Regions from separate parts of the Streptomyces fungicidicus genome, predicted to be linked through region 2. Evidence: riboswitches for the same ligand, from Rfam matches in the RefSeq annotation. Region 2 holds a riboswitch; each other region holds the start of a gene.
The links. Region 2 has a riboswitch for cyclic di-AMP ahead of CNQ36_RS04875 (C40 family peptidase). Riboswitches for the same ligand answer to the same signal wherever they lie in the genome.

Region 1: another riboswitch for cyclic di-AMP. It lies ahead of CNQ36_RS16470 (M23 family metallopeptidase); the one in region 2 lies ahead of CNQ36_RS04875 (C40 family peptidase).
Region 3: another riboswitch for cyclic di-AMP. It lies ahead of CNQ36_RS31180 (M23 family metallopeptidase); the one in region 2 lies ahead of CNQ36_RS04875 (C40 family peptidase).
Region 4: another riboswitch for cyclic di-AMP. It lies ahead of CNQ36_RS20645 (transglycosylase SLT domain-containing protein); the one in region 2 lies ahead of CNQ36_RS04875 (C40 family peptidase).

Annotation. Positions count from the first base shown of each region.
Region 1 covers NZ_CP023407.1:3,636,281-3,641,269, forward strand. Annotated here, with positions in the region: gene trmB (tRNA (guanosine(46)-N7)-methyltransferase TrmB) at 1-193, shown strand, start outside; gene CNQ36_RS16465 (PrsW family intramembrane metalloprotease) at 224-1,579, shown strand; gene CNQ36_RS16470 (M23 family metallopeptidase) at 1,582-2,601, opposite strand; cyclic di-AMP (ydaO/yuaA leader) riboswitch at 2,611-2,767, opposite strand; tRNA gene CNQ36_RS16475 (tRNA-Met) at 3,074-3,147, opposite strand; gene CNQ36_RS16480 (dihydrofolate reductase family protein) at 3,212-4,345, opposite strand; gene CNQ36_RS16485 (response regulator transcription factor) at 4,418-4,989, opposite strand, start outside.
Region 2 covers NZ_CP023407.1:1,102,372-1,107,360, reverse strand. Annotated here, with positions in the region: gene bioB (biotin synthase BioB) at 1-235, opposite strand, end outside; gene CNQ36_RS04895 (8-amino-7-oxononanoate synthase) at 383-1,510, shown strand; gene CNQ36_RS04890 (DUF397 domain-containing protein) at 1,580-1,804, opposite strand; gene CNQ36_RS04885 (helix-turn-helix domain-containing protein) at 1,814-2,674, opposite strand; gene CNQ36_RS04880 (ATP-binding protein) at 2,887-3,366, shown strand; gene CNQ36_RS04875 (C40 family peptidase) at 3,427-3,900, opposite strand; cyclic di-AMP (ydaO/yuaA leader) riboswitch at 3,904-4,093, opposite strand; gene CNQ36_RS04870 (hypothetical protein) at 4,441-4,749, opposite strand; gene CNQ36_RS04865 (ATP-dependent Clp protease proteolytic subunit) at 4,757-4,989, opposite strand, start outside.
Region 3 covers NZ_CP023408.1:215,295-220,283, forward strand. Annotated here, with positions in the region: gene CNQ36_RS31175 (alpha-galactosidase) at 1-1,753, shown strand, start outside; cyclic di-AMP (ydaO/yuaA leader) riboswitch at 2,059-2,223, shown strand; gene CNQ36_RS31180 (M23 family metallopeptidase) at 2,226-3,155, shown strand; gene CNQ36_RS31185 (SGNH/GDSL hydrolase family protein) at 3,361-4,146, shown strand; gene CNQ36_RS31190 (MBL fold metallo-hydrolase) at 4,207-4,989, shown strand, end outside.
Region 4 covers NZ_CP023407.1:4,504,651-4,509,639, forward strand. Annotated here, with positions in the region: gene CNQ36_RS20635 (GNAT family N-acetyltransferase) at 1-567, opposite strand, end outside; gene CNQ36_RS20640 (HAD family hydrolase) at 812-1,684, shown strand; gene CNQ36_RS20645 (transglycosylase SLT domain-containing protein) at 1,648-2,136, opposite strand; cyclic di-AMP (ydaO/yuaA leader) riboswitch at 2,140-2,303, opposite strand; gene CNQ36_RS20650 (polyprenyl synthetase family protein) at 2,835-3,845, shown strand; gene CNQ36_RS20655 (LolA family protein) at 4,087-4,989, shown strand, end outside.

The DNA.
Region 1 (4,989 bases), 2.5 Mb from region 2:
GGAGCAGATGCTGGAGGTGCTCACCGCGCACCCCGGCTTCGAGAACACGCAGGCCGACGGCGGTTTCGCGCCGCGTCCCGGGTTCCGGCCGCTCACCCGTTTCGAGGGCCAGGGACTGGAGAAGGGACATGTGGTGAACGACCTGCTCTTCCGGCGCGTACGGCAGGACGAGCAGGCGGAAGACCGAGCCTGATACAGCCCCCGCCTCGTTAGGGTCGATCCCGTGGCCACCAGCCCTCCGCACCCGGCGCGTCCCGGAGCAGCCTCCGGAGGATCACCGCGGCATGCGCACTGGTGGCGGCGGCCCTGGGTGCGCTACGGCGCGCTGATCACGCTGCTCGCCCTGTCCGGCCTTGTGATCCTGGCGCTGGTGCGGGAGCAGACCGGCACACAGGGGTTCCTGGTCGGGCTCGGCCTCGCCGTGCTGCCGGTGCCGCTGCTCGTCGCCGCCTTCCGGTGGCTGGACCGGGTCGAGCCCGGGCCCTGGCGGAATCTGCTGTTCTCCTTCGCCTGGGGGGCGTGCGCGGCGGCGCTGATCGCGATCGTCGCGAACAGCTTCGCGACCCGCTGGATAGCCACCGCGACCGCGGATCCGACCGGCGCCGACACCCTCGGGGCGACGGTCATAGCGCCGGTGGTGGAGGAGTCCGCGAAGGCCGCCGCCGTGCTGCTGGTCTTCCTGTTCCGCAGACGCGACTTCACCGGGATCCTCGACGGCGTGGTGATAGCCGGGGTCACCGCCACCGGCTTCGCGTTCACCGAGAACATCCTCTACCTCGGCACCGCCTTCGGCACCGACCAGATCACCGGCGACAGCGGAGTCGCCTCGGTCACGGCGGCGACCTTCTTCGTGCGCATCGTGATGTCGCCGTTCGCGCACCCCTTGTTCACCGTGCTCACCGGGATCGGTTTCGGCGCCGCCGCGCTGTCCGCGGGCCGCCGGCGGGTGCGCCGGATGCTGCTGCCGCTGGGCGGGCTGCTCCTCGCGATGGGCATGCACGCACTGTGGAACGGCTCGTCGACGCTCGGCCGGTACGGCTTCTTCGCGGTGTACGCGGCGTTCATGGTGCCGGCGTTCGGGGTGCTGACCTGGCTGATGGTGTGGACGCGGCAGCGTGAGCTGCGGACCGTGCGGGAGGAACTGCCCGCGTACGCGGCCGCCGGGTGGCTCGGCCCGGCGGAGCCGTTCGCGCTGGGCTCGATGCGGGCGCGGCGCGTCGCCCGGCAGTACGCGCGCCGGTACGGCGGGAAGGCGGCGGCACGCTCGGTCGCCGCCTACGAGGCGTACGCGACGTCGCTGGCGTTCCTGCGGCACCGGGGGCGGCTCGGGCGGGCCGGGCCGGACTTCGTCACACGGGAACGGGAGCTGCTGCTGGAGCTGTGGCACCGGCGGGCCCCGGCCCGTCCGGCGCTGGAGCACGCCGCCCGCGCCACCGCGCCACCCGTACCGCTCACGGCGGCGCCGTGGGCGGTGTACGGGGGACACGCGGGGCACGCGGGATACGGGCACGGCTACGGCTACGGCTACGGCCATCCGTACGCGGGGCACGCCCCGCACACACCCGACCGGCAGCCCTGACGTCAGACGGTGAGGCCCTTGCCGCGCAGCCAGGCCAGCGGGTCGATGCCCGAGGAGGAGCCGCCGGGGTGCACCTCGAGGTGGAGGTGGGCGCCGGTGACGTTGCCGGTGGCGCCGACGCGGCCGATCACATCGCCGGTGTTGACCTTCTGGCCGACGCTGACGCTGATGGACGACTGGTGGGCGTACCAGATCTCGGTGCCGTCCTCGAGGGTCAGCACGGTCTTGTAGCCGTAGGAGCCGTCCCAGCCGGCGGAGGTGATCGTGCCGGTGTGGACGGCCTTGAGCAGCGTGCCCGTGGGGGCGGCGAAGTCGAGGCCGGTGTGGTAGCCGGAGGACCAGTAGGCGCCGGCCTGGCCGAAGGTGGAGGAGAGGGTGTACGAGGAGGTCGGCACCGCGTACTGCCTGGCCAGCTCGGCGAGGCGCTCGGCCTCGGCCTTCTTCGCGGCTTCCTCCTCCGCCTTCTTCTTGGCGGCGGCGGCCTTGGCCTTGGCTTCCTTCTCCGCCTTGGCGGCGGCGTCGGCGGCCGCCTTCTCGGCGGCGGCGACGGCCTCGGCCTCGGCCTGGGTCTCGGCCTGGTCCTGCTGCTGCTCGACCTGCGCCATGATCCGGGCGCGCAGCGCCTCACCGGCGTCGGCGGTGCCCTGCTCGTTGTCGGCGGTGGTCATGCCGATGCTGCTGAGGGGGGTGGCCGAGCCCTTGGGGGTTTCCTCGTCGGAGAGGAGGGAACCCACGCTGGGAAGGTCCGGGACGGAGATCGAGACCGGGGGCTTGCCGGTCTGGGCGCTGGCCATGCCGCCGGCGCCGACGGCCGCTATGACACCGACGCCCAGCACGGTGGAGCTGCGGGCGAGTCCTCCGCCGCGCTGCTTGGAGACGCGGTGCCGGCCCCGTACGGGGCGGAGCGTCTCCGCGGTGGGGTTCCACTCCTCGAAGGGGCCCTCGTCGGTGCTTGCCGCGCCGTAGGCGAAGGTGTCGCTCGGCTTGAAGGGGGCCTCGGGGGCAGGCGGGTTGGACGCCACGTGGGCGCACTCCTTTCCTTCCTTCGCCTACCGGGTTAGCTGACGGGTTCGGAGCAGGAAGGTCTCCTACGCGCGTATACGTGCCGTGTCGCCACGGCGGTATCCGCGTGATTCACCCCAAGTGGTGGTTCCCCGGTTCCCTTGCGGGATTCGGCGCGTGCGCACGGAGCCGACTTCTGTGACGGCTGGGACGACCGCGCTGCGTTATCGAACGTTAATAGACGCGAGGGCGTGATTCCAAGCTGTTCCCCTTGATCATTAACGAATCCCGGGGGGACTTAAGCGTCACCGACGGTCAAAAACGGGCGAGTTGACCGCACCTCGAACGACATCGAGAAACTGACGGTGTGTCAGTTGTTATGCGCTGCGAGACGCTCCGCTCACGCTGGGTGAGAGTGAAGGGAAAGGGTGGAGGGGGAGGGGAAAACACCGAGGGCCGGAATCCTTATGGATTCCGGCCCTCGGCCTTCAGTAGCGGGGACAGGATTTGAACCTGCGACCTCTGGGTTATGAGCCCAGCGAGCTACCGAGCTGCTCCACCCCGCGTCGGTAGACACCAGTGTACGCCATGCGCGGGACATGCCGCACACCCATTACCGGCGGGCCCGTCTCAGCGGCCGAGCAGATGGCCGTTGGGCGCCTTGGCGCGGTCCTCGTGCTCGGGCAGCACCACGACGGTGGCGCCCCCGGACTCCAGTACGCCGCTGCCGTCGGCGCCCTCGACGAAGGTGTCCGGCTCCCGCCAGGCCGTGACCACCCGCCGCACCCCCGCGTCCAGGATCAGCCGGACGCAGGACGCGGGGCGGGACGCTCGGCGGGCGCACGGCTCCAGGCTGGAGTACACGGTGGCGGTGGCGAGCCGGGGGTCCGTGGGATCGGCCTTGGCGAGCGCCGCCTCCTCCGCGTGCACCACCGGGTCCCCGCCCTCCCGGGAGTGACCGCGCGCCAGCTCCGTGCCGTCGGCGGCCACGACGACCGCGCCCACGCTGAACGCCGTCGCGGACGGCGGGCACAGGGCGGCCAGCTCGCAGGCCAGGGCCAGCCAGTGGTGGTCGGCGGCGGACGGCAGCGGGCCGGTGCCGGGGGCGGTGGGCTCGTAGCGCATCAGGACGACGTCGCCGACCTGGCGGGTCCCGGTCAGCCGCAGCCTGCCGCCCTGGTAGGCGCCGGGGCCGAAGAGGCGGGGGGCCTCCGGGTCGCCCACGAACAGCGGGGCGACGGCGAGCTGCAGTTCGTCGGCGAGGCCCTGGGTGATCAGCTGGGTGTGGATCAGTCCGCCGCCCTCGACCATGAGCCGCCGGACCCCGCGCGCGGCGTGCAGATGCTCCAGCAGCCGCCGCCAGTCCAGTTCGGCGCCGAGCGGGACGACGTCGGCGGCGATCCCCAGGACGCGGGCCCGCTCGGCGCCCTCGTCGGTGGTGTAGAGGACCTTCTCGCCGCCGGTGTGCCAGAACCGGGCCGCCGGGTCCAGCTCTCCCGAGCCGCTGACGGTGACCTTGAGCGGGTACTCGGTCCGGCCCTCGGCCAGGCGGGCGGCGCGCCGCTCGGGCGAGTTGACCAGCAGCCGCGGGTTGTCGGCGCGCAGGGTGCCGGCGCCGACCAGGATGGCGTCCACGGACGCCCGTACCTCGTCGACCCGGTCGAAGTCGGCCGGGCCGGACAGCAGCAGCCGTTCGGGGCCGGTGTCGTCCAGGTAGCCGTCGAGGGAGACGGCGGCGGACAGCAGGACGTAGGGGTGCGGCATCGGTTCCTACTCCGGGTGGGCGGGCTCGGGGGTGCCCAGTCTGGCAACACTCCCGGCGGGCCCGTGCGCCGGTCAGGGTTCGATGAGCCCCACGCGGATGGCGTAGCGGGTGAGTTCGAGGCGGTCCCGGAGGCCGAGCTTGGCCAGCAGGTTGGCGCGGTGCCGCTCCACCGTCTTGGGGCTGATCACCAGGAGGCCCGCGATCTGCTGCGAGGTGTGGCCCTCGGCGACGAGCTTGAGGATCTCCTCCTCGCGGTCGGTGATCGCCTTGGCCGGCAGGGCGCGGCCCTCCCTCGCCAGGTCGAGGTAGTTGTGGATGAGGGCGTTGACGGCGCCGGGATAGAGGAACGGCTCCCCGCGCATGGTGGCGTGGCATGCCTCGACGAGGTCGCGGTCGGCGACGGACTTCAGGACGTAGCCCGAGGCGCCGGCGGCGAGGGCCTCGAAGAAGAACTGCTCGTTGTCGTACATGGTCAGGATGAGGATGCGGGTCTCCGGCAGGGTGCGGGAGAGCTCACGGGCCGCCTGGAGACCGGTCTGGCGGGGCATCGCGATGTCGAGGATGGCCAGGTCGGGGCGGTGCTCACGGGCCTGCTCGAGGGCTTCGGCACCGTCGGCGGCCTCGGCCACGACGGTCAGATCCG
Region 2 (4,989 bases):
TGGAACCGAGCCGCTGGGAGCAGTAGGAGCAGTCCTCCGGGCACAGGCCGGACTTGAGATTGACGAGGTAGTTGAGCTTCACCCGTCGGCCGAACCAGTGACGGCGCACCTTGCCGGCCGCGGCCACCACATCGAGCAGGTCGTCGTCGGACGTCGCGAGGACGGCCAGAGCTTCCGCGCGGGTCGGCGTCTCGCGCCGAAGCCCCTTGTCCACCAGCGTGTTCAGCAGGTCCATGAGAGCCGATCCTGTCCTACCCGACCCGCCGGGGCCAAGGAGAGTTCGTACAACAGAGGCGCTTCGAGGTGTGGGTATTGCCACACAGTGGTCCGTACGGGCTGCCGCTAGTGTCTGTGCACTGCCTACAAAAGCCCTGGAGGACCCATGGCGTTCGGCTGGATCGACGAGCAGGCGGAACTGCGCCGCCGGGCCGGGCTCGTGCGCACCCTGCGTCCGCGGGCGGCCGAGTCCCCGCTGCTCGATCTGGCGAGCAACGACTATCTGGGCCTCGCCAGGCACCCGGAAGTCACCGAGGGCGCGGCGCGGGCCGCGCGGACCTGGGGCGGCGGTTCGACCGGCTCCCGGCTCGTCACAGGCAGCACCGAACTCCACGCCGAGCTGGAGGGCGAACTGGCGGACTTCTGCGGCTTCGAGGCGGCCCTGGTCTTCTCCTCCGGGTACGCGGCCAACCTCGCCGCCGTCACCGCGCTGGCCCCGCACGGCTCCCTGATCGTCTCCGACGCGGGCAACCACGCCTCGCTGATCGACGGCTGCCGGCTGGCCCGCGGGACGACGCAGGTCGCGGCGCACGCCGACCCGGACGCCGTGCGCAAGGCGCTGGGCGGGCACGAGGGGCCCGCGGTCGCGGTCTCCGACACGGTGTTCTCGGTGGACGGCGACGCCGCCCCGCTCACCGGGCTCGCGGAGGCGTGCCGGGAGCACGGCGCGGGTCTGGTGCTCGACGACGCGCACGGCCTCGGCGTGCTCGGCGACGGCGGGCGCGGGGCGCCGCACGCGGCGGGACTGGCGGGCGCCGACGACGTCGTCGTGACGGTGACGCTGTCCAAGTCGCTCGGCGGCCAGGGCGGAGCGGTGCTCGGGCCCTCCCGGGTGATCGGCCACCTGGTCAACGCGGCCCGGACGTTCATCTTCGACACGGGACTCGCCCCCGCGGCGGCCGGCGCGGCGCTGGCGGCGCTCCGGCTGCTGCGCCGCGAACCGGCCCGCGCGGCGCGGGCCGGTGAGGTCGCGCGGGAACTGCACACCCGGCTGACGGCCGCGGGCCTGGAAGCGGTGCGTCCGGACGCCGCGGTCGTCTCCGTGCGTGCTCCTTCCCCGGAGCAGGCCGTGCGTTGGGCGGCCGACTGCCGGGCGGCCGGCCTGTCCGTGGGCTGTTTCCGTCCTCCTTCCGTGCCCGACGGCGTGTCACGGCTCAGGCTGACCGCCCGCGCGGACCTGTCCGGGGCGGAGATCGAACGCGCTGTACGGGTGATCGGCGAGACGCGGCCATGAGTCGGCGGGGCACGGCCGTGTGTCGCTCGACGACGGGGTGATCGGTCGGGTGGGCGATCCGGGGTCCGCTCAGCGGACCCCGTTCAGGAACTCCGTCCAGCTGCCCGGTGAGAAGAGCAGCGCGGGCCCGTCCGGGGCCTTGGAGTCGCGCACGGCGAGCAGTCCGGCCAGGGCTCCGGTGGTCGGCCGGGCCGTCTCCACACAGTTGTTCGCCCCCGTGCTGTAGCTGCTGCGCAGCCACCGGGCATCGCGCAGTGCGGGGCTGGAAGGGATGGTCCGAGGCGGTGCGGGCATCGTGCCTCCTTACACGCCGGCTGCGGCACCGGCGATGAAATCCAACGAGTCCTCGGGCGAAAGGGCGTGGATCGAAAGGGCGTTGAAGGCCTCCGAGTAGGCCCGGAGGTCTTCTTTCCGCTCGAGGTGGAGGCTACTCGTCAAGTGGTCGAGAACAACCACATCCAGATCAGAAGTGCGCGAAAATGAAAAGATTACGAAAGGACCTGTCACGCCGATATGCGCACCGGCGGTGAAGGGCAGGACCTGCAGGCGCACCTGGGGCAGCCGGGCCGCCTCGACCAGCCGGTTCAGCTGCCGGGACATCACACCGGGACCGCCGACCTCCCGGCGCAGCACCGCCTCGTCCAGGACCGCGCTCAGCTCCAGCGGCGGCTCCGCCCGCAGCACGTCCTGCCGGGCAAGCCGCACCTCCACCAGCGCGTCCAGCCGTTCCTCCGACGCGCCCTCCAGCGCCGCCTCCGTCACCGCGCGGGCGTACTCCGGCGTCTGCAGCAGTCCGGGAATCACCGTGGTCTCCAGGGTGCGCATCGCGCTGGCCTGCGACTCCAGGCTGATGAAGTCCCGGTAGGTGGGCGGCAGTACGCCCCGGTAGGCGTGCCACCAGTGGTGCCGGCCGCCGTCGTCACCGGAGCCCGAGAGGACCAGCAGCAACTGCCGCAGCTGCGGATCGCCGACACCGTAGACGTCGAGCAGCAGCCGCACGTCGGCCGGTTTCACCCCGCTCGTGCCCGTCTCGATCCGGCTCACCTTCGACTGGTGCCAGCCCGCCAGCCGGGCCGCCTCACCACTGGTGAGGTTGGCCGAGGTGCGCAGCGCGCGCAATTCGGCGCCCAGCTTCCGGCGGCGCACCGCGGGACCGTTCTGCATGGGCTTCTCCTTACTCCTTCCGAGCCGCCCGGATACGCTCTCCCGTCGCAGAGTTCACCGCTTCGGGCGACAGATATATGCATATCTTGGTGGATCGCCGCCCAGCGCCGTGCGGTGATGGCAGTCTGACGACGAACCACCAGTGCGGGACCGTACTCGAACCAGCCGCCCCGTGCCGGACCGCGGTTCCGTGGGAAAGGGACGACGTCGCCATGGCAGACCATCTGGAAGCATCCGTCACTCTGCCGAGCGATCCCGGCTCGGTCTCCGCCGCCCGTGCGCATGTGGTGGGCACGCTGGAGGAATGGGGGATGCCGGCGGACGCGGAACTGTGCGACACCGTCCGGCTGATCGTCTCCGAGCTCGCCACCAACGCGGTGCAGCACACGTTCGGGCAGTCCCCCACGTTCACGGTGGACATCGTCCTGATCCGTGACGAGCGGGTGCACATCGGGGTGACGGACAGCCACCCGGGGTTCCCCAAGCGGCTGCCCGCGGCGGTTCAGCAGGACAACGGCCGCGGGCTGGTCATCATTCGCTGGCTGACCGCGGAGTGCGGCGGCAGGCTGAGGATCCGCCCCACGCGTGAGGGTGGCAAGACGGTCTCGGTGGAGCTCCCGTGGGCCGCCCAGGCCGTCCAGACCGCCCAGGCCGCCGAGACGGTCACGGCGGCGGGCCGGCGGGAGCAGTAGGCGCCCTCTCGTCCACGGACGTCGGGACGGCGGGCCCCTCGGTGCCGCCGCCCCCGCGGATCACCTCACCCGGCCGTACGAGACGCTGCGGGTCCAGATCTTCTGCAGGCGCACCACGTCCCCGGTCTTCGGGGCGTGCCAGATCTTGCCCTTACCCGCGTAGATGCCGACGTGGTAGACGTAGCCGCCCGAGTGGAAGAACACCAGGTCTCCCGCCTTGCGACTCTTGGCGGAGACATGGCGTGTGTGGTTGTACTGCTGGTCGGCGGTGCGCGGCAGCTTCTTGCCCGCCTTCTTGAACGAGTACAGCGTCAGACCGGAGCAGTCGAACCTGTTCGGCCCTATGGCGCCCCACTGGTAGGGGGAGCCCTTCTTGGAAGCGGCGATGTGCAGCGCCTTGGTGGCCAGGCCCGCGGCCGCGGCCTCCGAGGCGGCTCCCGGGACCGCGATGGTGCCGCCCACGGCGGCCAGGGTGAGGGCCGAGGCCGTGCCGGCCCGGGCCATGAGAGACGGGACACGATTGAGCGCAGTCATGCGCAACCCTTCGTCAGCCGCCTGTGAAGGATGACCTGTCGGATTCGGGCTGGCGAAGTGGCCCGGCCGCACGAGTGCGGCTTCACCCCAAGGACTGCTCGGAACTGACGCTCCGGCGGCCCGTCGTGCTTGGGTCCTCCACTCCTGCCGATCCACTCCTGTCGACCCGTCATCCGGGCGGCGGCAGGACTCGGCGTCCGCCCGGATCGCCCCGCCGCGGCGGCGGGGTCTTGTCGTCAGTCAGGGATCTTGGCTCATGGCGCGATCGAAAACCCAACGGAACGGGTGGTTTGTGTTGTTACTCACCACTCATCCGTTCGGGTGGACACCCCACTGTTCGGGGAGTCGGCCGACACCCGGCGGAGTCGCGGACCAGCGGTGGAACGACTCATTCCGGCATTCGGGTGCGCAGGGTGAGCAACTTCGGCGCCCCGAAAACAGCAGGTTCGTCTACGCCGGATGGTGGTAAGCCGTTTGGTCCGTTTCAACCCCGGCCGGGGCGCACCGCCGACCGGGGTCGTCGTGCCGGGTGCGCGCGGGTCAACTGCCGGACTCGGGCGGCAGGGTGACCCGGGCCGTGCGCCGTTCGCCGTCCAGCACCCGCAGGGCCCGGGCCAGCGTGGCGGAGTGCAGCTCGCTCTCGCCGCGCCCGTGCATCAGGGTCAGCGCGTCGCGCAGCGCGATCGCCTTGCCGACCAGCGCCTGGGCGGCACGCAGCCCGCGGTAGGTGTCGCCGCCGAGGGCGGGATTGACCCGGCCGAGCAGGTCGACGGCCTCGAGGTAACGGTCGATCAGCTCGGCCTCCGCGCGGGTCAGCGCGGGCAGCGGAGGCAACTCGGGGGGCAGCACCGGCGGCTCACCTCGCGCCTGAGGCGGGCGAGAGGCTCCTGCGGTGGGGCACGACGCGGTCCGCCAGGCCGTACTCGACCGCCGCCCCGGCGTCGAGGACCGTGTCCCGCTCGATGTCCGCCCGGACCTGTTCCGCGGTGCGGCCGGTGTGGCGGACCAGCATCTCCTCCATCCGGGCCCGGATGCGGTTCAGCTCCTCGGCCTGGATCGCCAGGTCGCTCGTCTGTCCCTCGACGGGCT
Region 3 (4,989 bases), on a different replicon from region 2:
CGACGGCCCGCTCACGGTGACCCTGCACTACCGGATGCGCGACGACGTGATCGAACGCTGGGTGACCCTGCACAACCGGGGACCGGCCGTCGAGCTGCTGCGCGCCGACTCCGCGGCCTGGACCCTGCCCGACCGCGACCACTGGCGGCTGTCCCAGCTGCACGGCCGCTGGGCCGCGGAGTCCCGGCTGACCCGCTCCCCGCTCACCTACGGCGAGAAGGTCATCGGCAGCCGGCGAGGTCACACCGGCCACCAGCACCTGCCGTGGGTCGCGCTCGACACCGACGCGACCGAGGAGCGCGGCGAGGTCTACGCCTGCGCCCTCGGCTGGTCCGGCTCCTGGCGCGTCTCGGTGGCCCAACTCCCCGACGCGCGCGTGCAGATCACCGGCGGCGCGGGCCACGACGACTCCGGCCTGCTGATGCTGGACACGGACGGGACGTACGTCACACCGGTCTTCGCCGGCCTGTGGAGCGACGGCGGCTTCGGCGGCGCAAGCCGCGCCTGGCACGCCTACCAGCGCGCCCATGTCGTCCCGGACGCCGGCCGGGACCGGCCCGTGCTGTTCAACTCCTGGGAGGCCACCGGCTTCGACATCTCGGAGGAGCAGCAGCGGGCGCTCGCGGCGCGCGCCGCCGGGATGGGCGTCGAGCTGTTCGTGGTCGACGACGGCTGGTTCGGGGCGCGTACGAGCGACCGGGCCGGGCTCGGCGACTGGACGCCCAACCCCGACCGCTTCCCCGGCGGCCTGAAGCCCCTCGCCGACCATGTGCGCGGGCTCGGGATGCGGTTCGGCATCTGGGTCGAGCCGGAGATGGTCAACCCGGACAGCGACCTGTACCGGGCGCACCCCGACTGGGTGCAGTTCCAGCCGGGACGCCGGCGCACGGAGTTCCGCAACCAGCTCGTCCTCAACCTCGCGCGCGACGACGTCCGGGAGTACCTCTGGGAGCGGCTCGACGCGCTGCTCTCCGAGACTCCGGTCGACTATGTGAAGTGGGACTTCAACCGCTGCTTCACCGACGCCGGCTGGCCGGACGACCCCTATCCGCAACGGCTGTGGACCGATCACGTGCGGGGCCTGTACGCCCTGCTGGACCGGCTCAGGGCCGCCCATCCGGGCGTGGCCTTCGAGTCCTGCTCGGGCGGCGGCGGCCGGATCGACCTGGGCGTCCTCTCCCGCACCGACCAGGTATGGACCTCGGACAACACCGATCCGCTCGACCGCCTCGCCATCCAGCACGGCTTCAGCCAGCTCCACCCGGCCCGGGTCATGGCCGCCTGGGTCACCGACAGCCCGAACGCGATGCTGAACGGACGGGTCAGCTCGCTGCGTTTCCGTTTCGTCAGCGCGATGGCCGGGGTGCTCGGCGTCGGCGGTGACCTCACACGGTGGACCGGGCAGGAGCTCGAGGAGGCGCGCGAGTGGGTCGCGCTCTACAAGGAGATCCGGCCGGTTGTCCAGCGCGGTGACCTGTACCGGCTGCGCCCCCCGGCGGGAGGCCTCAGCGCGGTGCAGTACGTCCTCGGCGACGAGACCGTGGTCCTGGCCTGGCTCCAGGCGCAGCACTACGGGGAACCCGTCCCGGCACTCCGGCTGCACGGCGTCGACCCGAACGCCTCGTACGAATGCCTTGAAACGGGTGAAAAGCACCGTGGCGCCGTACTGCGGCACCACGGGCTACACACCGGGCTGCGGGGCGACCTGGATGCGGCGGTCTTCCGGTTCCGGCGCCTGGGATCTGGCGATTGAGGCGTTCTGTCCGATTGGGGTGATTTGCCATAACGCGCCCCGAAAGAAGGGAGGATGGGAAAGGGGCGCGTGAGCATCGTCATATCGGTGACGATGTGTTGTCGCCATGCTCACGTAATTCCGTGAAAAGGCAAGGGAATTCACGGCGCGATCCCTGTGCGGATTGACGCTCGGTGACGCCCTTTCCTCCTTTGGATCACGGAAAAGCGCGTTCGGGGTGAACCTCGCGCTTGTCCCTTCCCGTCCGGGTCGCTTACGTTCGCCACCGATCCGGACGGACGCCTAATCCTGCCGCCGCCCGGAGCCCGCACCCACTGACTGACCCGTGTACGGCAGGAGCGGGGGACCCACAGGTACGACTGCCTGTTCCGGTTCCCGGAACGGCTTGGGGTTAAGCCGCGTGAAAACGCGGCCGGGCATCTCCAGTCCGAACCCGACAGCTCACCTCGCAGGCGCCGGAGAGGAATTCACCATGCCCGCGAAGGGTAAGCACCGCCGTACCACGGCCCAGCGTCTGACCCGTTCCATCGCCGTCGCCGGAACCGGTGGCGCCGTACTCGCCCTGCCGCTTCTCGGCGCCACCGGCGCGCACGCCGCCACGCCGCAGACCGCCCCCGGAAAGACCGTCCAGTCCCTTTCCGCCGCCGGCCAGTCGGCCGCCGCCGAGAAGGGCGACGACGCCCGCACGTACACCGTGAAGGCGGGCGACTACCTCGCGAAGATCGCCGAGGCCGAGCACGTCGACGGCGGCTGGAAGAAGCTCTACGCGGACAACCGCGATGCCGTCGGGTCCGACCCGTCGCTCATCCACCCCGGCCTGAAGCTCTCCCTCGAGGGCAAGGCCGCCGCGAGCACCCCGAAGAAGTCGTCCACCCCGAAGGCCCCCGAGGCCGCCGCGGAGAAGAAGGCCGAGAAGCCCGCCGCGCAGCCGTCGGAGCAGTCCGCCTCGGACACCTCCGCCCAGTCCACGAGCACCGACCAGGCCGCGAGCACCTCCGGTTACACCTCCCCGGTGCCCGGCGGCGGCCTCGGCACCGCCTACAAGGTGGCCGGCAGCATGTGGTCCAGCGGCTACCACACCGGTGTCGACTTCGCCGTCCCGACCGGCACCTCCCTGAAGGCCGTCGGCGCGGGCACCGTCGTCTCCGCCGGCTACGGCGGCGCGTACGGCAACCAGGTCGTCATCAAGCTCAATGACGGCTACTACGCCCAGTACGCCCACCTGTCCTCGCTGTCCGTCTCGGCCGGCCAGACCGTCACCGCCGGCCAGCAGGTCGGCCTCTCCGGCGCGACCGGCAACGTGACCGGCCCGCACCTGCACTTCGAGATCCGCACCACCCCGGACTACGGCTCGGACGTGGACCCGGTCTCCTACCTTCGTGGCAAGGGCGTCTCGATCTGACCCCCTGCGACACCCTTCCTGACACGCGCGCCGGTGGCCGGCCCCGATCCACGGGGCCGGCCACCGGCGTATTCCGGAGTTGGCCAACATTTTGAGGGTGTCTTATCTCACCGCACGTCAACCCCTCCTTACGGTCGCGTAGGTCACATTGGAAGGTGAATCATGTGCAGCTGTGGCAGACGATTCGAAGAGTGACAGCAGAGCAGTGATCGGGTCGTACGTGGCGGTGGGGGACAGCTTCACCGAAGGCGTCGGCGACCCCGGCCCCGACGGGGCGTTCGTCGGCTGGGCCGACCGGTTCGCCGTACTTCTCGCCGACCGCCGCCCCGAAGGGGACTTCGCGTACACCAACCTCGCCGTGCGCGGAAAGCTGCTGGACCAGATCGTGGCCCACCAGCTGCCCCGCGCCGTCCAGCTCGCCCCCGACCTGGTCACGTTCTGCGCGGGCGGCAACGACATCATCCGTCCCGGAACCGACCCGGACGAGGTGGCCGAGCGCTTCGAGCGGGCGGTCGCCGCGCTCACCGCCGTGTCCGGCACCGTCATGGTGACCACGGGGTTCGACACCCGCGGCGTGCCCCTGCTGAAGCACCTGCGCGGCAAGATCGCGACGTACAACGGGCATGTGCGGGCCGTCGCCGACCGCTACGGCTGCCCCGTGCTCGACCTGTGGTCCCTCAGGAGCGTCCAGGACCGCAGGGCCTGGGACGCCGACCGGCTGCACCTGTCGCCGGAGGGACACACCCGCGTCGCGCTGCGGGCGGGGCAGCTCCTCGGCATGGAGATCCCCGCCGACCCGGAACAGCCGTGGCCGCCCCTGCCGCCCCGCGGCGCCTTCGACGTCCGGCGGGACGACGTCCAGTGGGCGCGCGAGTACCTGGTGCCGTGGATCGGCCGCCGGCTACGCGGGCAGTCCTCGGGCGACCACGTGCGGGCGAAGGGGACGCTCTCGCCCGACGACATCAAGGTACGGATCGCCACGGTGGCCTGAGCGCCGGGTACCGCCGCACGCACATAATGGAATGTCTGACCGACTCCACCTGGAGGCACCGTGGCCGTCACCCGTTCCGATCGCTCCGGGCTGCGCGCCCTGCGGCCCGAGTCCTTCGGCGCGGACCCCGGCGGCGAGCGCATGGCGCGCATCCGCAGGTCCCCGCACTTCAAGGACGGCGTCTTCCAGAACCCCGGGGGCCCCGCCCGGATCCGCCCGTCCGGATCGACCCGGGACCTGGCGAGGACCTACTTCGACAAGGACTCCCGGTCCCGGCGCGCCCCCAAGGGCGCGATCCCGGTGCACCCGACCACCCTGGCCGACATCTCCCGTCCGCCGGCCACGGGCCTGCGGCTGACCTGGATGGGCCACTCCGGCGTGCTCGCGGAGATCGACGGCCACCGGGTCCTGTTCGACCCCGTCTGGGGTGAGCGCTGCTCGCCGTTCCCCTTCGCCGGCCCCAGGCGGCTGCACCCCGTGCCGCTGCCGCTGGCCGCGCTCGGCCCGGTCGACGTCGTCGTGATCTCCCACGACCACTACGACCACCTGGACCTGCCCACGATCAAGGCGCTGGCCGGCACGGACACCCTGTTCGCGGTGCCCCTCGGCGTCGGCGCGCACCTGGAGCACTGGGGCGTGTCCGCCGGCCGGCTGCGCGAACTGGACTGGCACGAGACGACGAAGGTCGGCGGGCTCACCCTCACCGCCACCCCGGCCCGCCACTTCTGCGGCCGGGGCCTGCGCAACACCCAGCACACCCTGTGGGCCTCCTGGGTGGTCGAGGGCGAGGAGCACCGCGTCTACCACAGCGGTGACACCGGCTACTTCGATGGCTTCAAGGAC
Region 4 (4,989 bases), 3.4 Mb from region 2:
CTTCCACCCGACGAGCGCGCGCAGCGCGGCCGGGTCCCGCTCGTCGAAGACGAACCGCACGGCCCCGGCCCGGCGGCCCAGCCTGCGCTCCTTGGCCAGCGTGGTCTTCAGGAACTTCGGCGACTGGGTGCGCAGCACCGACTCGTACGTCTCGTAGCCCTTCTCCACGTCGATGACGTAGGTGGCGTGCTCCTCGGCCGCGTACGGCACGAACAACCCCTGGCCGGCCTCCAGGTTGTCGAAGGCGAAGCTCGACACCGAGCAGCCGCGCAGCAGTTCACCGGCCTCCGGGGCCGCACCGGGGGCCAGGACCGCGCCCTGGCAGTCCGACACCCCGAGCCCGATCGCCCTGCCCTGCCCCCACGCGCCCCGCTCGTACGGCAGGAAGCCCGCCGGTTCCGCCCGCTCGTACAGCACCGCGACCCGGGCCTGTGGCCGGACCCGGCCCACCGCGACGGTGAACTCCGGTTCCATGAAGGGGTTGCGCGGCGCGTCCGCCAGGGCGCGCAGTTCCCGCCAGCGCTCCCGCTCCCCCTCGCCGAGTTCCCGCGGACTCAGCACACGCATGCGTCCACCGCTCACCTGACCCCCCGATCAAGTCCCCCCTGGACATCTGGAAGGTACCGCCCGGGACCGGCTCGCCGGTAGATAGCGGCGCATGTTCTCGCCAAACGGGGAAAGAGTCCTCAACCGGTCCGTACCCGGCGATGACGGAAGGCGAACCGCACCGAAAGCGAGCCGTTCCGTACACGGTGGGCAGCGGATCCGTCCACGGTGAATCGGGCCGTCGTGTTGTCCGTATTCTCTGATCATGGCCGCACCCACCGCATATTCACTCATCGCCACCGACCTGGACGGGACGCTGCTGCGCGGCGACGACACCCTCTCCGACCGGTCCCTCGCCGCGCTCGCGCGGGCGGAGCGGGCCGGCGCGCGGCACCTCGTGGTGACGGGGCGCCCGGCTCCCAGAGTGCAGCCGCTCCTGGACGACCTCGGCTGCACGGGGCTCGCGGTGTGCGGACAGGGCGCGCAGGTGTACGACGCCGGCGCGGACCGGATGCTGTGGTCCGTCACGCTGGACCGGGAACTGGCGGAGACCGCGCTCGGCAAGATCGAGGCCGAGGTGGGGGAGGTGTACGCCGCGGTCGACCAGGACGGGGTCGACGGGCTGACGCTGATCGAGCCCGGCTATCTGATGCCGCACCCGACCCTGCCTGCCGTACGGGTCGAGCGGCGCGCCGAGCTGTGGGACCGGCCGATCAGCAAGGTGCTGCTGCGCCACCCGGACCTGTCCGACGACGCGTTGGCGGCGGCGGCGCGGTCGGTGGTCGGCTCGCTGGCCACGGTCACCATGTCGGGGCCGGGCACCGTGGAGCTCCAGCCGTGCGGGGTGACCAAGGCGACCGGTCTCGCGCTGGCCGCCGAGCACCTGGGGCTGAGCGCGGCCGGGACCGTCGCCTTCGGCGACATGCCGAACGACATCCCCATGTTCGACTGGGCCGCCCACGGGGTCGCCATGGGCAACGCGCATCCGGAGCTGAAGGCGGTGGCCGACGAGGTCACCACGTCGAACGAGGACGACGGCGTGGCCGTCGTCCTCGAGCGACTGTTCGATGGTGCGGCCGTGCTGGGCCGTCAGCGGTCGGCTCAGTACGCGCTGAAGACGTTGTCGATGGAGCCGTAGCGGTCGGCGGCGTAGTTGCAGGCCGCCGTGATGTTCGCGACCGGGTCGTACGGGTCGAAGGCGGTGCCGGGCACGTGGTAGGCCTGGAAGGTCGGGTCGATGACCTGCAGCAGACCCTTCGACGGGGTGCCGGCGGCGGCGTTGGAGTCCCAGTTGTTGATGGCGAGCGGGTTGCCGGAGGACTCGCGCATGATGTTGCGGTGGATGCCGTCGTAGCTGCCGGGGATGCCGTTCTGCGCCATGACGTCCAGCGACTCGCGGATCCAGCCGTCGAGGTTGTCCGGGTAGGCCGTCGTGGAGGCGGCGGCCGCGGTGGTGTCGGTGGTCGCCGCGGAGGCGGCGGTGGCGCCGAACAGCGGCAGGGCGACCATGGCGACGCCGGTGCCGGCGACGGCGAGCGAGCGGACGAGGCGGCGGTTGCCGAAGCGCGGGCGCTGGGCGGGAGCAGACATGTGTGGGTTCCTCTCCTACGCCTGCGAGGTGAGCTGTCGGGTTCGGGCGGGAGAGTGCCCGGCCGTGCCCCTGCGGGCATGGCTTCACCCCGAGCCGTCCCGGCGCGTGGCCGGTCCGGCGGCTTACCTGGGTCCCCCGCTCCTGCCGTACTGAGTGATCGTCGGTGGTGGATGCGGGCGGCGGCAGGATTAGGCGTCCACCCGGCAGGCCGGGAACGTATGCGAGAGCGGATGCCGGGAACAAGTGTGGGAATCACATAAGGGGCCGTTTGATCTTCGAATGGGGGTTTTGGGCTACTTGATCCTTTGCGATTGCCAAGGGTCAACTTCCGTCCGGTGGAAGGGGAAACGCCGGTGCGGGGGAGGGGCGGACGGGCGGCGTTCGGGCGTGACTCACTTCACTGGCGGCAGGCCCGGAGAGTATTTACCGCCAAGGGGAATTCGCTTGCCAATTGCGGCAAATCGGACGGCGGTCCGGGCAGGATGGTTGGCGGGTCGCTACGCCCGGGAAGTAGGGGAATGTCCGTTGCTATCAGCCGATCAAAAGCACTCCGTTCCCGGTCCCGTACCGCCCTGCCCGTAACCCTGGGCGCTGGCGGTGATCGAAACGTGACCGGATACGCTGACTCGAGTGATGGCAGCGACCTATCGACAATCCCTGTAATCGCCAGAAGACACCAGCAGACAGGAGACCCCTCGTGACCGTCGTCGGGCCGTTCGGGCTGAGCGTGCGGGACCAGGCTCTGGAAGCCGATGTCCAGGCCGGATTGACGGCTGTCGAGGAGGGACTGCTCGAGGCCACCAAGAGCGAGGTGCCCCTCATCACGGGGGCCGCCCAGCACCTGGTGCGGGCCGGCGGCAAACGCTTCCGCCCCCTGCTGGTGATGCTCTCCGCCCAGTTCGGCGACCCCTACGCGCCCGGTGTCGTGCCCTCGGCCGTGGTGGTGGAGCTGACCCACCTGGCCACGCTCTACCACGACGACGTGATGGACGAGGCCGAGGTGCGCCGCGGAGTCGCCAGCGCGAACGCCCGCTGGGGAAACTCCGTCGCGGTCCTCACCGGCGACTTCCTGTTCGCCCGGGCCTCGCACATCCTGGCCGACCTCGGCCCGGAGGCGGTACGGGTACAGGCCGAGGCGTTCGAACGGCTGGTCACCGGGCAGATCCTGGAGACCGCGGGACCCCAGGACGGCCGTGACCCGGTCGACCACTACCTGGACGTGCTCGGCGGCAAGACCGGCTCGCTGGTCGCGGTCTCCTGCCGCTTCGGCGCGATGATGTCCGGCGCCGACGACACGGTCGTGGACGTCCTCACCCAGTACGGCGAACGGCTCGGCGTCGCCTTCCAGCTCGCCGACGACGTCCTGGACATCGCCTCCGACTCCCACGAGTCCGGCAAGACCCCCGGCACCGACCTGCGCGAGGGCATCGCCACGCTGCCCGTGCTGCGGCTGCGCGAGCGCGCGGCCCGGCTCGGACTCGCCGACGACCTCGCCCTGTGCGAGCTGCTGGACTCCGACCTCACCGACGACGCCCGGCACGCCGAGGCGCTGCGGCTGCTGCGCGCCCACCCCGCGCTGGAGCACGCCCGCCGGGACACCGTCCGCTACGCCGAGGAGGCGCGCGCGGCGCTGGCCCCGCTGCGGGAGTGCGAGGCGAAGGCGGCGCTCGTGCAGCTGTGCGACGCGGTGGTGCACCGGGCGGGCTGAACCGGCCCGAACTCCCCCGCGACCCCTAATGGTCGGGGGAGGAAACCGCCCCCCGTGTCATACCCCAGCAGTACACGGAGTTGCGTCCGGGGTCTGACGAATCCGCCTGCGGAATTTGGGCAGATGGACAACGACGGACAACACCACTTCTCACCGATTCGGGTGAGAATGGCGGCTCGGGGTGAGACTGGTGCGAGGACACGAGACGGAAGCCGCCGCCGACCACGGAGGTAGGGCACACATGGCACCGTACGAATCCGACGACACGACGACCGTGGGCGAGGCCGACGAGCCGCGCCCGGCGCGGCGCAGGGCCGCCCGGTACGTCGTCCCGGTCACGGTGATGGGGGTGGCGGCCGCGACCATCGGGCTCGTCCCCGCCCTCGCCGACTCCGGCGACCCGGACCTGCCGGAGATCACCGCCGCGCAGCTGATAGAGAAGATCGCGAAGTCGGACGTCGAGCGGCTGTCCGGCACCGTGAAGATCACCACGGACCTCGGTCTGCCGGACCTCGGCGGCCTGGAGAGCGGCCTCGCCTCCGGCGCCATGGAGCGCGGCGGGGAGGGCGGCTCCTCGGCCGACCCGACCGCCAAGCTCACCGAACTGGCCTCCGGCACGCACACGCTGCGCGTCGCGGCCGACGGCCCGGACAAGCAGAAGCTGTCGCTCCTCGAGAACGCCGCCGAGTACAGCCTCATCCACGACGGCAAGGACGTCTGGGGCTACGACAGCGCGTCCAACGAGGTCTACCACAGCACGGTCGACCCGTCCGGCGAGGACCGGGAGCAGCAGCCCCCGGCCACCCCGAAGGACTTCGCCGAGGAGGCCCTGAAGTCGGTCGACGACACCACGTCCGTGACCGTCGACGGCACCGCGCAGGTGGCCGGCCGGGACGCGTACAAGCTGGTCGTCAAGCCCCGGCAGTCCGGCTCCACGGTCGGCGCCATCAGCATCGCGGTGGACCACAAAACCGGCATGCCGCTGAAGTTCACGCTCACCCCGGCGAGCGGCGGCTCGGCCGTCGTGGACGTCGGCTTCACCAAGGTGAGCTTCGACAAGCCGGACGCCTCCACGTTCGCTTTCACCCCGCCCAAAGGCGCCAAGGTGACCGAGGACGACGGACGGGCCGAGGGCCGGGAGCAC